2 regions of the Pseudoalteromonas lipolytica genome follow, and region 1 is predicted to be linked to the other one. Evidence: predicted binding sites of a transcription regulator. Region 1 holds the regulator's gene; the other holds the start of a gene.

Region 1 (5,853 bases):
GAATGGTGCATTTTTTAATTATGCATGGCAAAGCCTCAAGGTTGCTGTCGTCGTGAGTCTGGCGACTATTATACTGAGCTTATGTGTGCTGTTTTATCAACGCATAAGTAAAGACCGTTACCCCCTTATTCCTGGACGTCTAGCGAGTACAGGGTACGCACTACCAGGCACGGTGCTTGCTATCGCCGTTTTACTGCCTTTAACGCAGCTTGATGACTTACTGAATGCATGGTTAGAGCCGCACGGTTTTTCGTTAGGCCTAGTATTAAGTGGTACTCTATTTGCGATGGTTTTTGCTTATATAGTGCGTTTCTATGCAATTGCGCATGGGGCGCTTGAAAGTAGTTTCTTACGTATCAGCCCCTCACTCGATATGGCGAGTCAATCAATGGGCAAAGGGCCTTTTACAACCCTGTATAAAGTTCATTTACCCTTGCTAAAACGCGGTATATTAACCGCAGGATTATTAGTATTTATTGAATGTATGAAAGAGCTACCCGCCGCATTGCTCTTGCGTCCATTTAACTTTGAAACTTTGGCCACGCATGTTTTTCAGTATGTCAGTGATGAACAATTAGAGTTAGCGTCTATTTCGGCCTTGTTTATTGTTTTAGTAGGACTAATTCCTTTGTATTTCGTTAATCGTTCGATGGAGCACAATCACTCATGAGTCATTTGATAATTAAAGACTTAGCCTACCAATATAATGGCACTAAGGTATTGAGTGAGCTTACTCTAAATGTGAAGCAAGACGAAATAGTCTGTTTATTAGGCGCCAGTGGGTGTGGTAAAACCACCACGTTAAAAGCAATTGCAGGTATTTTACAGCCATCGCAAGGATACATGAGTATCGACTCACAAGTGGTCAATGACAATCATCACTTTATTGCGCCAGAAAAACGAAATATCGGCATGATGTTTCAAGATTACGCTTTGTTTCCGCATCTAACAGTAAGCGATAACATTGCCTTTGGTTTGAGCAATATGAGTAAAGCACAAAAACGTGAGCGCGTGAGTGAAATGCTCAGGTTGGTTAAACTAGATGGCTGTGCAAAACGATACCCACATCAACTCTCCGGTGGGCAGCAACAACGTGTCGCAATAGCGAGAGCTTTGGCATATAAACCCAGTTTATTACTACTTGATGAGCCATTTTCGAACATTGATACCCAAGTGCGTTTTGAACTAATTGCTGATATTCGTCGGATTATAAAAGACCAACAAGTTTCCGCTGTTTTTGTGACGCACTCAAAAGAAGAAGCGTTTGCCTTTGCTGATACGCTTGCGGTGATGCACGGTGGAAAAATAGCGCAACAAGGCACTCCTGAGCAGTTATTTAGCCAACCTAACTCAAAGGAGGTTGCAGAGTTTCTTGGTACGGGCATATACTTAACGGCAAAAGTCTTAACGCCAACTGAATATGAAACGACGTATGGTGTCATACATTCGCTAACCGAAAGCAAGCATCAAGGTCAACACGGTGTGGTGTATGTACGACCTCATCATATTAAGTTATGTGAGGCAGAGCACGGCGATGTAAGTAGTCAAGCCATACTAAACAGACGTTTTATCGGTACGCGTTATGTGTATAAGGTACGTATTGCTGGGCAGGAGCTAGAAGTTGCTGCCGAAAATGATCGTGTACTAGCGGTCGAGCAACCAGTAAAAATAAAAATAATGCCACATACGGTCAATTTTTTCGAAGATTAAACAGAACGTTATAATCCTGAATTCCTTGTCTGTATGTTTGATAACGAGTAGCTAAGGATTCATTATGGCGCAAGCGCAATCTGGGATTTGTGCTGAAGCAAACTTACACGGTTTGCACCTGTTTTTTAATGTTTATGATGGTCACGATGAGTCATTACGCAAAAAACTTAAACGCGTAAGCGTCATTCAAGACGAGTTTGCAGACCAATTCTCTGAAGCCATGTTGTCATGTGTGGTTGCGCTTGGTGCGCAGTACTGGCCGCATATACTGCCAGAGTTTATTCCAAGCCAATTACAAAGCTTTCCAAATGTGACGCACAGTGAGCACGTCATGAGTGCGCAGCCATTCGATTTGTTTGTGCAAATTCGCTCTGATCGTGAAGATGTAAATCACCTTTTTGCTCTACAAATCATTAAATTATTTACACCTGATGTTGAGCTGGTGGAACAAGTTCGTAACTTTCGCTTTTTAGATGGCCGCGATTTTAATGGTTTTATTTATGCGGGAGACACTCCGCATGGGCGACAAAAGCGAAGCACCGCACTGATTGATAAGCCGGGTCATTTTGAAGATCAGGGAAGTTATATTCATGTGCAGCGTTTTGTGCATGACCTAAGCGTGTGGCAACATTTGTCGTTATCTGAGCAAGAGCAAATCATGGGGCGTACACGTCTTGATAACACGTTAATAATGCCAGCTGTTGAAACGAGTCATGCAGTACGAAGTGAATTAAAAGATGAAAAGGGTCAGCCTCTCATACTCAATCAAAGCATGCCGTTTGGTGACGTTCATAAACAGGGCATTTTAATGGTGTCGTGTGCAGCGCAAGGTGATGCGTTTGAACAGGTACTCAAAAGCCGATTAGGGCAGGGCGAATGTTATGACCATTGGCTCGATTTTACACAAGCCGACATGGGGTCTGCATTTTTCGCCCCGTCAGTAAACTTTTTGAAGCAGCTTTAACGTTAAACTGTATCGAATAATGTTCTAACGCGGTCTAGCGTGACATCGATTTCAGAAATTTTTGCAGGGGCGATAAAAATAGTGTCGTCGCCTGCAATTGTACCCAGTACACCGTCTGCCTTACCTAATGAATCAAGTAATCGGGCAATCAGCTGTGCAGCCCCTGGGCTGGTACGAATAATAATCATCATTTCGTTGTGCATGATGTCGATAACAAGCTGACGAAGAGGGCTCTTTGCGGTTGGCACACCCATTTCGGCAGGTAAACAATACACCATTTCTTGTTTTGCATTGCGTGTGCGTACAGCGCCAAATTTACTCAACATGCGTGAGACTTTACTTTGGCTAATATTATCAAAGCCTTGGTCTTTTAATGCTTCGACAATCTCACCTTGTGAGCCAAAGTTTTCTTCTTTTAATAACGATTTAAACGCTTTGATCAGTGCTTCTTGTTTGTCTTGTGGTTGCATGTTGTCGTTTCTTTTATTCATCAAATATGAAGTAATTCTACACAATTCTGCATAGTTATGCAGTATTTGTTTGCATTTGTCGTCCAAATACCGTCACGTTACAGCTAAGTTTACAACTATGGTCGAAATTATACGCGAAATAAGCAGGATAAATTTGTTTTTAGTCGCTAATTTCATTATCTTTAGGGCCACAAATATTTCCTACCTCAAATTACGGAGAATTCCAATGAAAGTTGCTGTTTTAGGCGCAGCTGGCGGTATCGGCCAAGCATTGTCTTTATTATTAAAAACAAGTTTACCTGCAGGTTCTGAATTATCGTTATACGATGTTGCCCCTGTTGTTCCTGGTGTAGCGGTTGATCTTTCTCACATCCCAACTGACGTTAAAGTTGAAGGCTTTGGTGCAGACAGCTTGGACGCTGCATTAGTAGGTTGTGATATCGTTCTTATTCCAGCGGGTATGCCACGTAAGCCGGGCATGGACCGTGCGGACCTTTTCAACGTAAACGCAGGTATCATCAAAACATTAGCTGAAGGCATCGTTAAAAACTGCCCTAAAGCGTTAGTAGGTATCATCACTAACCCAGTAAATGGCACTGTGCCAATCGTTGCTGAAGTATTCAAAAAAGCGGGTACTTACGATGCTAACCGTGTATTCGGTATTACGACTCTTGACGTGATCCGTTCTGAAGCGTTTGTAGCTGAGCTTAAAGGCTTAAGCGCAACTGACGTTAAAGTCCCTGTTATTGGTGGTCACTCTGGTACAACCATTCTGCCACTTCTTTCACAAGTTGAAGGCGTTACTTTCACTGATGAAGAAGTTGCAGCACTTACTCCACGTATCCAAAATGCAGGTACTGAAGTTGTTAATGCTAAAGCTGGTGGCGGTTCAGCAACACTTTCAATGGGTGCAGCAGCGGCTCGTTTTTGTATGTCTTTAGTGAAAGGCTTACAAGGTGAAGACGTGGTAGATTACGCATACGTTGCTGTTGAAAATGGTGATGCTGCTTACTTCGCACACCCAGTACGTTTAGGTAAGAACGGTGTTGAAGAAATTCTTTCTTACGGTGAGTTAAGTGCATTCGAAGAGCAAGCTAAGAACGACATGCTAGCGACACTTAACAAAGACATCCAAGAAGGTGTTGATTTCATCAACGGTTAATCTCGATTGATGCTAAGCGCTTCACATGCATGTTGAAGCGCTTAAAACAAAAAAGCCTGCAATTGCAGGCTTTTTTAATGGCTCGAATAAAGTTTCGCTTAGTGATCGCGGGCGACCGCAATCCGCGCTAAGCTTTCTAATGCTTGTTTGTATGGCGTGTCGGGTAAAAAAGCAATGCATGCAATGGCTTTATCAGCTTCTTGCTCTGCTTTTTGCATTGTAAACTCAAGGGCTTTGGTATCAGCGAGCGTCGCTAGAATGCTGTCTAAGTGATCCATACCATTGCCTAGTTCAATGGCTTCACGAACTAGTTTTACTTGCGCTGGTGTGCCTTTTTGTATCGCGTAAATAAGCGGTAAAGTAGGTTTACCTTCAGCTAAGTCATCACCAATGTTTTTGCCAAGTTGCTGTGCATCAGCATTGTAATCAAGTACATCATCTACTAGTTGAAAAGCAGTCCCTAAATGCATGCCGTATAGGTTTAATGCGTCGAGGACTTTTTCGTCTTGCTCGGTAATGATAGCGGCAAGACCCGTTGCGGCTTCGAAAAGCTTGGCGGTTTTGCTGTAAATAACCTGCATATAGCTTTGTTCGGTGGTGTTAGGGTCATTACAGTTCATAAGCTGCAACACTTCACCTTCAGCAATGACATTGGTCGCATCAGCTAAAATTTGCATGATCGGCATTTTGCCAAGCCCAACCATAAGCTGGAATGAGCGAGTGTAAATAAAATCACCCACGAGCACACTGGCTGCATTGCCAAACTCTGCGTTTGCGGTAGGTGTACCTCGACGCAAATTAGACTCATCAACCACGTCATCATGCAGCAAAGTTGCTGTGTGAATAAACTCAATGATGGTTGCTAGGGTAATGTGATCTTTACCCTCATAGCCTAAAGCTTTAGCTGCTAAAATAGCCAACATGGGGCGAACACGCTTGCCACCACTGTTAACTATGTATAAACCAAGTTGATTAACCAACGCGACATCTGAGCGCATTTGGGCATGTATAAGTTGATTGACGTCATCCATTTCATTTTCGATTAACGCCTGGATAGCTTTTATATCCATTGATCTCCGAGCCAATTTTTATGGGTATACGAGGCTGATTGTACATCAAAAATTGCGCTTGCTCGATATTTTGTGATGATTCAATAAAAAAACACGTTAAAGTTTCTGTTTTCGGCTCAATTATAGCGACTTAATTTTATCTGCTTGTTTAATAAGTGAACATTCTAGACTGATTTATTAGCTATATTTGCCTCGGTCATTTAATTGTCACAAGATCGCAAAAACCGCTTGGCAAGCGGTGTTTTTAGGATAAAATAAGGGAAAATATTGAATTGCCCTTAATGCAGCTATTTTTTATTCATTTTATCTAAAAAGAGGCTTGCTAGTTTTTGCGCATTAGCGTAAACTTCGCGCCCTATTGAAGAATATTTTAGTTGCGTCGATTTGAGGGCGCACAGACGGAGTTAATTATGTACGCGGTTTTCCAAAGTGGTGGTAAACAGCACCGTGTGACTGAAGGTCAAACAATTCGTCTTG
Region 2 (5,853 bases), 1.3 Mb from region 1:
AACCTATCATGGACCTTCGTAAGCAGTATCAAGAAGTATTCGAAAAACGTCATGGTATTCGTTTAGGTTTCATGTCTTTCTATGTGAAAGCAGTAACAGAAGCGCTTAAACGTTTCCCTGAAGTGAATGCATCAATCGATGGTGATGATATTGTTTATCACAACTACTTCGATATCAGCATCGCGGTATCAACACCACGTGGTCTAGTTACACCAGTACTTAAAGATTGTGACAAGTTATCAGTTGCAGAAATTGAAAAAGGTATCCGTGAATTAGCGCTTAAAGGTCGTGACGGCAAATTAACACTTGATGATATGACAGGTGGTAACTTCACTATCACTAATGGTGGTGTATTCGGTTCGTTACTTTCTACACCGATTATCAACTTACCTCAGTCATCAATCTTAGGTATGCACAAAATCCAAGATCGTCCAATGGCTGTAAATGGTAAAGTTGAAATCTTACCAATGATGTATTTAGCGTTATCGTACGATCACCGTCAAATTGATGGTAAAGAATCTGTTGGTTTCTTAGTGACAATTAAAGAGTTACTTGAAGATCCAACACGTTTATTACTAGATGTTTAATCTAGTTGTATAAAATGTAAGCTGTGGACTGCGTTCACAGCTTTTTTTTTTGCGCCTTTGGTCTAACTGGGGTTTTCATGTTGAGCCTTGGGATTTATACTAGGTGCGCAATTTGGGATAGCTGTTTATTTGCATAAATATTCAGCTCTTTTAGTATAAAAAATTGGATAAAGCATCATGAATTTGCATGAGTATCAGGCAAAACAACTTTTTGCCGAATATGGTTTACCAGTTTCTCACGGTTACGCTTGCGATACACCTGAAGAAGCTGCAGCAGCTGCTGAGAAAATTGGCGGTGATATGTGGGTTGTTAAAACACAGGTTCACGCAGGTGGCCGTGGTAAAGCTGGCGGTGTTAAGCTAGTTAAAACAATCGACGAAGTTAAAGAGTTCGCTGCGAACTGGTTAGGTAAAAACTTAGTTACTTACCAAACAGACGAAAATGGTCAGCCAGTAGCTAAGATCCTTGTTGAGAGCTGCACTGACATCGCTAACGAATTATACCTAGGCGCTGTAGTAGATCGTGCTTCTCGTAAAGTTGTTTTCATGGCATCTACTGAAGGTGGTGTTGAAATCGAGACTGTTGCTGAAGAAACGCCAGAGCTAATCCACAAAGCTGAAATCGATCCACTTGTAGGTCCTCAAGCGTATCAAGCTCGTGAATTAGGCTTCAAACTAGGTTTAAACCCAACGCAAATGAAACAGTTTGTTAAGATCTTCATGGGTCTTGCGAACATGTTCAACGATTTCGATTTCGCATTATTAGAAATCAACCCGCTTGTTATCACAGACGAAGGCAACCTTCACTGTCTAGATGGCAAAATCGGTGTAGATGGTAACGCGCTTTACCGTCAACCTAAAATCCGTGAAATGCACGATCCATCTCAAGAAGATGCACGTGAAGCTCACGCTGCAAGCTTCGAGCTTAACTACGTTGCACTAGACGGTAACGTGGGTTGTATGGTTAACGGTGCAGGCCTAGCAATGGGTACGATGGACATCGTAAACCTACACGGTGGCAAGCCAGCTAACTTCCTAGATGTTGGTGGCGGCGCGACGAAAGAGCGTGTATCTGAAGCATTCAAGATCATCCTTTCAGACGACAACGTAAAAGCTGTTTTAGTTAACATCTTCGGTGGTATCGTTCGTTGTGACATGATCGCAGAAGGTATCATTGGTGCAGTTAAAGAAGTAGGCGTAAACGTACCAGTAGTAGTACGTTTAGAAGGTACTAACGCTGAACTAGGTCGTGAAGTACTTGCTAATTCTGACCTTAACATCATCGCTGCTGAATCACTAACAGACGCAGCTGAAAAAGTTGTTGCTGCTGCGGAGGGCAAATAATGTCTGTATTAATCAATAAAGATACAAAAGTTATCTGTCAAGGTTTCACTGGTGGCCAAGGTACTTTCCACTCTGAGCAAGCGCTTGAGTATGGTACACAAATGGTTGGTGGTGTTAGCCCAGGTAAAGGCGGTCAAACGCACCTTGGTCTTCCAGTATTCAACACAGTACGTGACGCTGTAGAAGCAACTGGCGCAACTGCATCAGTAATCTACGTACCAGCACCTTTCTGTAAAGATGCAATCTTAGAAGCTATCGATGCTGGCATCGAGCTTATCGTTTGTATCACTGAAGGTATCCCAACACTAGACATGGTTGACGTTAAAGTTAAGCTTGAGCAAACTGGTGTTCGCATGATCGGTCCTAACTGCCCAGGTGTTATCACTCCGGGTGAAACTAAGATCGGTATCATGCCTGGTCACATCCACAAGCCTGGTAAAGTAGGTATCGTATCACGTTCTGGTACACTTACTTACGAAGCGGTTAAGCAAACTACTGATGCTGGTTTCGGCCAATCAACATGTGTTGGTATCGGTGGCGACCCAATCCCTGGCACTAATTTCATCGACGTTTTAGAAATGTTCGAAAAAGACGAGCAAACTGAAGCAATCGTTATGATCGGCGAAATCGGTGGTACAGCAGAAGAAGAAGCTGCTGAATACATCAAGCACAACGTAACTAAGCCTGTTGTTTCTTACATTGCGGGTGTAACTGCGCCTCCAGGTAAGCGTATGGGTCACGCGGGTGCAATCATCGCAGGCGGTAAAGGTACTGCTGATGAGAAATTTGCTGCATTAGAAGCTGCTGGCGTTAAAACAGTACGTTCACTAGCTGACATCGGTGCTGCACTTAAAGAGAAAACAGGCTGGTAATCGGTCTTTAATCTCTTAAAAAGAGGCTCGCTTATGCGGGCCTTTTTTATTGCTAAATTCACTGTCAATTTTTATTCATAAATAAAGAATAAAAATTCTTTATTTATGAATAAAAATTCCTTACACTAATTCCTCTGTTTCCGTTTTAATAAAAAACGCTTGAATTTAAAAGGTAATTAGCACGTGCGTACTACAGAATTAGTAGACGGATTTCGTCAGTCGACTCCTTATGTAAATGCCCATAGAGGCAAGACTTTCGTTGTAATGCTGGGTGGTGAGGCGATAGACCAGCCAGGCTGTCGAAGTATTATTAATGATGTTGCTCTATTAACAAGCTTAGGTATTAAGATTGTTTTGGTGTTTGGCGCACGGCCACAATTTAATGCCGCTTTGAATGAGGTTGGCATAACTAGTCATTTTCATAACGAGATCCGTGTTACCGATAACACCACTTTTGAAGTGATTAAAAAAGTGGCCGGAGCAATGCAATTTGACATCACCGCGCGTTTATCCACGTCATTAAGTAGCACCCCCATGTCGGGCTCATTTTTAAATGTAGTCAGTGGTAATTTTGTTATAGCGCAGCCTTTAGGCGTTGATGAAGGGGTTGATTACCACCACTCGGGGCGTGTTAGGCGAATTGATGTTGAGGGAATACGCCACCAACTCAATAACAATAGTATTGTGCTCCTAGGTCCGATTGCTGCCTCAGTGACGGGTGAGAGCTTTAATTTAACCGCAGAAGAAATTGCGACTCAGGTTGCTTTAAAGCTCAGAGCAGATAAAATGCTAGGGTTTAGCCAAGATGCAGGTATTTTAGATGAAAATGGCGAAGCGATAGCAGAATTAATGCCAAACGAAGCCGAGCGAGTGTTAGAGCACTATCGCACTCATACACCTTCATGTTTGAGCGCCCCTGTCTTTTTGCAAGCTGCTATTGATGCATGTCGGGGTGGGGTGCATCGGTGTCACCTTGTTAGCTACAAAGAAGATGGTGCCTTATTGCAAGAGCTCTTCTCTTTGGATGGTATTGGGACCCAGATTGCGCCACAAAGTTCTGAACAACTTCGTAGTGCAACGATCAGTGATATAACCGGTATCTTAAACTTAATTAGACCACTTGAAGAGCAGGGCTATTTAGTGCGTCGCTCAAGAGAGCAATTAGAGATACAAATTGAGCAATTCACAGTGATTGAGCGTGATGGACTTATTATCGCGTGCGCTGCCCTTTACCCATTTGATGAAGAGCAGGTTGGTGAATTTGCAAGTCTTGCTGTTCACCCTCAATATCGTGATGCAGATCGAGGCAGTAATTTATTACGTTTTATAATTAATAAAGCCAAACGGTGTGGTTATCATGGTTTATTTGCGTTAACAACGCGCAGTATTCATTGGTTTATTGAACAAGGTTTTGAATTGGTGACGGTCGATGAACTGCCCGCAAAGAAAAAGTCGTTGTATAACTACCAGCGACGCTCAAAGGTATTACGTTTAGACTTATCTAAATTACCAAAAAATCGTTAAGGTAAAGGTGGGTGACACATCGCTGTCACCCGCGTAAAACCTGTTTAATATTGATAGTTAATATGCTGATAAAAGCGCACGCGTAAGTCTTGGCGTGTTGGATTAAACGCAAGTTCGTCTGTCACCTCATTAATGGCACTTTGTACTTGGTTCATAAATCGGCCGTAACCGATATCGTGCTTATCTTTTTCTGCTGCTGCAATAACAAAGTGCAGCACATCGACCAACGTATCCGCATTCCAAAATTGTTGTATTTGTACTTGCTCGCTGGTGCAGTCGAAAGTCAGTTTTTGTAACTCGCTATTGCTCTGTGCATTGTCAATATTACTATTACGCACAATCGGGCGTGTTCCATTTGCGATAAAGGCAGCTAAGTTAAGTTGACGCTTATCACAGGCACGTTTAAACGCATCAAAAATATACTGATAAAACTGACTATAGTTTTCTTCATTTAGCATATGCTGAAATTGTGTCTTAATTGCGCGTGTGACAGGAATTGAAAAGCCTGCATAGGTCATTTCGCTGTGATCGCTTGGCAAATGGCATTGGCGCGATTGATAACGCGGATATAAACTTCGTAACTTATAGCCATAGCTTTCTTTGTGGCCTTTGGCTTTGGCAAATAAGTCATAGGTTAAGTGTTGATGATCTCGAATCTTAAGCGGGGGTTGGTTGCTTAAAAGCTTGTCTTGTAATGTATTGATTACCCGTTGCACTTTATGGTGGAACTGTGCCGCATTTGCACGAATATCGTCACCGGTTGCTAAGAATAATAAGCGAATTTTTTTGCATCTTTCTTCGCCATTAGCAAATACATTGTGTGCTTCGTGGTATTGCGGATTATAGAAAAATAATATTTGTTTTGTTGTTTCTAAACTGTACGCCTCATCATGGTAGCGTACGACAGGTAGTTTATCATTCGCAATGAGATGTACGTTATGAAGTTCATACTCATCGCACAGCGCAAATAATTCCCTTGCAAGACGCTTGTAACCGCAACTAATGTTCGTAAACTGGGCAAAAAACTCATCATTGGGTTTAAATTCAACTAACACATACTGGTTTGCACGTGCAGAGCTAGGAATATAGACTCGGTGTTGATTGAGTGAAGCCATCTCTTTTCCTTATTAAATAGTGAAACTATCGGCACTATATCGTCAGTCAATGATCATTTTATTGCGTTAGAACAACTTTTTTACCGATTTGACCGTAGGGTTTTAACAATCGCATTATTATCTTCGATAAACACACATCAACTACTGTATGTTAGCGCTTCTTTTTGTAATAATGCAGTAGTTTTGTCACCATGCAATATTCAGAGGATTATGCTCCTATGGCGGAAATTGAGAATCGCCCAAGTAACTTTATAAGAACGCGTATCGACGAAGATCTCGCAAGCGGTAAACACGCGACTACGCATACACGTTTTCCACCAGAACCAAATGGTTTTTTACACATTGGTCATGCAAAGTCTATATGCTTAAATTTTGGTATTGCCCAGGATTACAATGGCCTTTGCAACTTAC

The links. Region 1 encodes ArgR, which controls arginine synthesis, uptake and breakdown. Its sites were predicted from a motif close to ANTGAATANNTATTCANT; they were not measured.
Region 2: a site for ArgR is predicted at 2,908-2,925, ahead of argA (amino-acid N-acetyltransferase). Genes of this name have one in related genera too.

Annotation. Positions count from the first base shown of each region.
Region 1 is NZ_CP032090.1:3,032,577-3,038,429, reverse strand. It holds gene D0907_RS13675 (ABC transporter permease) at 1-670, shown strand, start outside; gene D0907_RS13670 (ABC transporter ATP-binding protein) at 667-1,710, shown strand; gene D0907_RS13665 (Dyp-type peroxidase) at 1,775-2,674, shown strand; gene argR (transcriptional regulator ArgR) at 2,677-3,144, opposite strand; gene mdh (malate dehydrogenase) at 3,371-4,306, shown strand; gene ispB (octaprenyl diphosphate synthase) at 4,405-5,376, opposite strand; gene rplU (50S ribosomal protein L21) at 5,787-5,853, shown strand, end outside.
Region 2 is NZ_CP032090.1:1,692,088-1,697,940, forward strand. It holds gene odhB (2-oxoglutarate dehydrogenase complex dihydrolipoyllysine-residue succinyltransferase) at 1-587, shown strand, start outside; gene sucC (ADP-forming succinate--CoA ligase subunit beta) at 765-1,931, shown strand; gene sucD (succinate--CoA ligase subunit alpha) at 1,931-2,803, shown strand; gene argA (amino-acid N-acetyltransferase) at 2,987-4,327, shown strand; gene D0907_RS07710 (DUF3083 family protein) at 4,372-5,442, opposite strand; gene glnS (glutamine--tRNA ligase) at 5,661-5,853, shown strand, end outside.